2 regions of the Levilactobacillus sp. FUA 3915 genome follow, and region 2 is predicted to be linked to the other one. Evidence: predicted binding sites of a transcription regulator. Region 2 holds the regulator's gene; the other holds the start of a gene.
What was found. The regulator HrcA, encoded in region 2, represses chaperone genes, less so after heat shock. The targets are predictions, from matches to a motif close to TTAGCACTCNNNNNNNNNGAGTGCTAA.
Positions count from the first base shown of each region.

Region 1 (2,206 bases), 730 kb from region 2:
CCAAGCTGGTATCAACCCCACGAGATTCTTCAATGGTGATGACCCCGTCGTTTCCAACCTTTTCCATGGCGTCAGCAATTAACTTACCTGTTTCCTTGCTGGCAGATGAAATAGAAGCGATTTGGGCGATATCTTCCTTAGTCTTCACGTCGATGGACATCTTGTGTAAAGCATCCACAGCGGCGTCAGTAGCCTTTTCGATCCCGCGACGGATACCAACAGGGTTGGCACCGGCAGTGACGTTCTTCATCCCTTCGTTAACGATGGCTTGCGTTAAGACAGTGGCCGTCGTGGTCCCATCACCAGCGATATCGTTGGTCTTGGAAGCAACTTCGGAAACTAACTTCGCACCCATGTTTTCAAAGTGATCGTCTAATTCAATTGCCTTAGCAATCGTAACACCATCATTCGTGATGGTTGGGTTGCCGTAGCTTTGTTCCAAAACCACGTTACGACCCTTAGGCCCTAAGGTGGTCTTGACCGTATCAGCTAACTTATCAACACCAGCAAGCATCTTGCTGCGTGCATCTTCAGAGAACTTTAATTCTTTAGCCATTTTTTACATTCACCTCATACTAAATTTTTTAAATAGTTGCACGTATTAGTGGGAAAGCAATTAGTCAACGACAGCGACTAAATCCTTTTCGTGTAAAACAAGGTAAGTCTTGTCTTCGTACTTAACTTCCGTACCGGCATACTTATCAAACAATACCTTGTCGCCAACCTTAACAGCTGGGGCTACCTTATCGCCATTGTCTAACACACGGCCATCGCTGACAGCAACGACATTGGCCGTTGAAGGCTTTTCCTGAGCATTACTTGCTAAAACAATGCCACCAACCGTAGTTTCTTCTTCTTGTGGTTGATCCAAAATGACGCGGTCTCCTAATGGTTTTAACACTTGAATCCCTCCAATAAACTTACTTTTTAGCACTGTTAGCACTTGACTAACATAAGTGCTAATCACAATATCTAATATATGGTTTTTCCTCGTAAAAATCAAGGAATTTGGCAAACAAATTCTCGAGTGCTAATTGGTCAGTCCACTGATGCCTTGTGGGCCTAAGGATGACCGCACATTGTATGAATTTATTCATAGACGAAGACCGGCAACATCTCGTTGGCAGCGCCTCCAGTCAGACGGAAATCCACCAGTGGGCGGCAGGGCGCAACTGGCACCACCGGCCGGCAATTAGGCCAACTTGGCGCCACTAGCCCGCCACTTTCAAGTCCCCATCAGCTGGACTGACCATCCTCGTTGTTTCCTATCATACCGACCTCCTGACAAATTGCCATTAATTTGATATGCTCCCCTGCTCGGTAAACCAATCAGTTTGGCATCGGGCCAAGATAGCGGTCGCTTCCAGCACTAACATGCGGGGGTATGGCCCTGTTGCCCCCTGAGTGACTAGGCCCCCAATCTGATGACCGTCGACACAGTTAACGTAGTTGTTTTTAAGTACACAATCACAAAGTCGTCAAAGTGAAGGCTTTTTTCACCAATTTCGGCAAATTTGACCGCAGTCTTTCACAAATGGCAACAAAAAAGCCGCAACCTACGAATAGATTACGACTCCCTGATTATTCTTTGTTGTAGTGTTCCAAGAAATAGATCAGCGTTTGCAATTCGTTGGTCAAATCAACGTTTTGCACACGGACATCCTTAGGCACCGTGACCCGCAGTGGTGTGAAGTTCAAGATACCCTTCACCCCGCCGGCAACGGCGTCATCTGTGACGGATTGGGCTACGTCGGCTGGGACCGTTAAGATGGCCACTTGAATCTGTTGTTCTTCCAGCTGTGTCCGCAGCTCTGACATGGGGTAGATCGGCACGCCGCTTTGAATCGTGTTGGCAATATCTGCGTTCACGTCAAAGGCCGCACTGATCCGCACGTTTCCGTCTTGATGGAAGTTGAAGTTCAAGAGCGCATGGCCCAAGTTCCCGACCCCAATCAAGGCAACGTTCGTCAGCCGATCTTGGTTCAAAATTTTCTTAAAGAACTTAATTAAGCTCTCAACATCGTAACCGTATCCCCGTTTACCGAGGGCACCGAAGTACGAGAAATCACGACGAATGGTGGCAGAGTCAACCTTAACGGCTTCTGACAATTCCGTCGAAGAAACACGTGTCTTGTCTGCATCCAACAAAATGTTTAAGTAACGATAGTAAATGGGTAACCGCTTTGCTGTAGCGCGGGGAATCTTT
Region 1 covers NZ_CP168704.1:305,507-307,712, forward strand. The annotation lists gene groL (chaperonin GroEL) at 1-556, opposite strand, end outside; gene groES (co-chaperone GroES) at 617-901, opposite strand; gene ACEPST_RS01850 (redox-sensing transcriptional repressor Rex) at 1,582-2,206, opposite strand, start outside.
Region 1: a site for HrcA is predicted at 937-963, ahead of groES (co-chaperone GroES). Genes of this name have one in related genera too.

Region 2 (2,206 bases):
TGGTTTGCCCAGTGCTTCGATCTCGGTCACGTGGTTACGCTTCAGCGCGTCTTCCATGTGGTCATAGGTCATCTGAACACCCTTCTTGATCTGCTTGCTGGCATCATCGGTCGCTTCAACCGCTAAAGCTCGCTCCAAATTATCAATCACGGGGAGCACATCCTTCGCGAGTTGCTGACCATCATACTTGATGAGCGACGCTTGTTCCTTTTGGTAACGCGCCTGCATGTTCTGCACTTCCGCCTCGGCCCGAAGATACTTGTCTTCGAAGTCATCCACCTTCTTTTGCACGGCGGCTAACTGTTCAGCCGTAACGGTTGGCTTAGCGGCGGCTTTGGGTTCCGCTGCTGTGCCTTGCTCAGTCTTGTCTGGGTCTTGCTTAGTAGTGGCGGCCTTTGCCGCAGTTTCATCATCAGTGGATGGTTGTTGCTTGTCAGCCACGATAAAAAACCTCCCTTTCTTTACTCGTCATAAAACCGATAATAATCTAATAGTTTTTTCGCGAGCTCTTCACGAAACGCACCGACAATTCCCAGCATCCGTGAGTATGGCATCCGGGTTGGCCCCAGAATGGCGATCATACCCTTGCCGTGCTGGTTGACGTCGTAGGTGGCGGTGATCAAGCTGAAGTTACGGAGCGCATCGTTGGTCATTTCATTTCCAATTTGCACGGAAATCTTATCACTCGGTTGCCCCAGGACGTTGGCAATGTCATCGGTCTTATCGATCAATGAATACAACGACTTCAGTGAATCCACGTCACTGTCCTGTGAGAAGTTCAACAGGTTGAGCCGACCGCCCACGTAGAACCGCTCTTGTGCGGCCCGGGTGAGCACGTCGCCAAAGATATCCAGGAAGCCCTCAGGACTCTGTAAATAATTGGCAATTTTCATCGGAATATCTGCTTGTAACTTCTGTAAGACTTCTGGCAACGTCAAACCAACCAGCTGATCATTAATCAACCGGACGACCGCCTCAAGCTGGTCGCCAGTCACCGTCTCGTTCACGTCGAAGGTCTGGTTCTCCACGTCACCACTATCGGTGACGAGGATGGCCATCACTTGCCGCTTGCCGAGTGGCACTAACCGGAACCCACTGAGACGACTGTTCTTCAATTCAGGCTTCAACGTAAAGGCCGTGTAGCTGGTCAGGTTGGACAAAATCGTTGCCGATTGCGAAATAATTTCGTCAATCTTATGGAAATCGCCGCCTAACGAAGACTGAATCACGTCCATATCGTTGGGCCGTAACGGATCTGGTTTAACCAGGTGGTCGACGTAGTACCGGTAACCTTCGCCAGAAGGAATTCGACCGGAAGACGAGTGGGTTTTCTCAATGAGCCCCTGCTCCTCCAACGCCGCCAGCTCGTTACGAATTGTCGCTGAGCTTACGTGGATGGGTAACTGCTTGGCTAATGTCTTGGACCCCACTGGCACACCAGTGTTAGTAAAGTCGCGGACAACGGCTCGCAGAATCATCATTTGTCTTTCTGAAAGCATCACAATCACCCCTTTTTTAGCACTCAAACATCACAAGTGCTAAGACACATATATAATGTAGCAAAACCCGGTTTTGAAGTCAAGAAATCTGGTAGAATTTTTAGCAATCGTTGCTATTAAGTGCTAATTTTTGGAATTTACTGAGAAAAATACCCATTTTTGGTGATTTTTAAGGGTAACCGGTCCTAAACCAATAATAGCCGTTACCACCAGTATCACCACGCCAGATGGTAACACGTCCCCGACATTCACCCAATTAATTTGTCAAAATAGCCGAGCACAAATTAAAAATGCCACGCCACAACCTGGTTTCAGGAAGTGCGTGACACGATTTATTGTGAAATATGATTAAGTTAATTTCAAATTACACTGGCCAACATTACTTTCAACCAACGACACAGGACTCAAAAACGACTGTGTCACGGTCCAAACCAGTGCTAGCCGCAGGGTTGGTGAAAATGGGCTCAGCCGTGGGAGTTGCCTTAGCGGGTTTCCCGCTTAGGCAACTGCTGTCTTTGAGACGTGGTCTTCGGCTCAAAGTAAGTCTGGAGACCGCCCTTCGGCTCCAGACGTGCGCCCACAGCGTCACGGCCTATTTTCACCAGCCCGGAGGCGCCAACAAAGACTAGTTTAGCCCGTTACGATTCGTGCGCTGCTAGTTGCTGGAAGTAGGCCCGCGTATCGTCCTCGTCCTGCTTCAACTGGGC
Region 2 covers NZ_CP168704.1:2,609,097-2,611,302, reverse strand. The annotation lists gene grpE (nucleotide exchange factor GrpE) at 1-441, opposite strand, end outside; gene hrcA (heat-inducible transcriptional repressor HrcA) at 462-1,499, opposite strand; gene ribF (riboflavin biosynthesis protein RibF) at 2,138-2,206, opposite strand, start outside.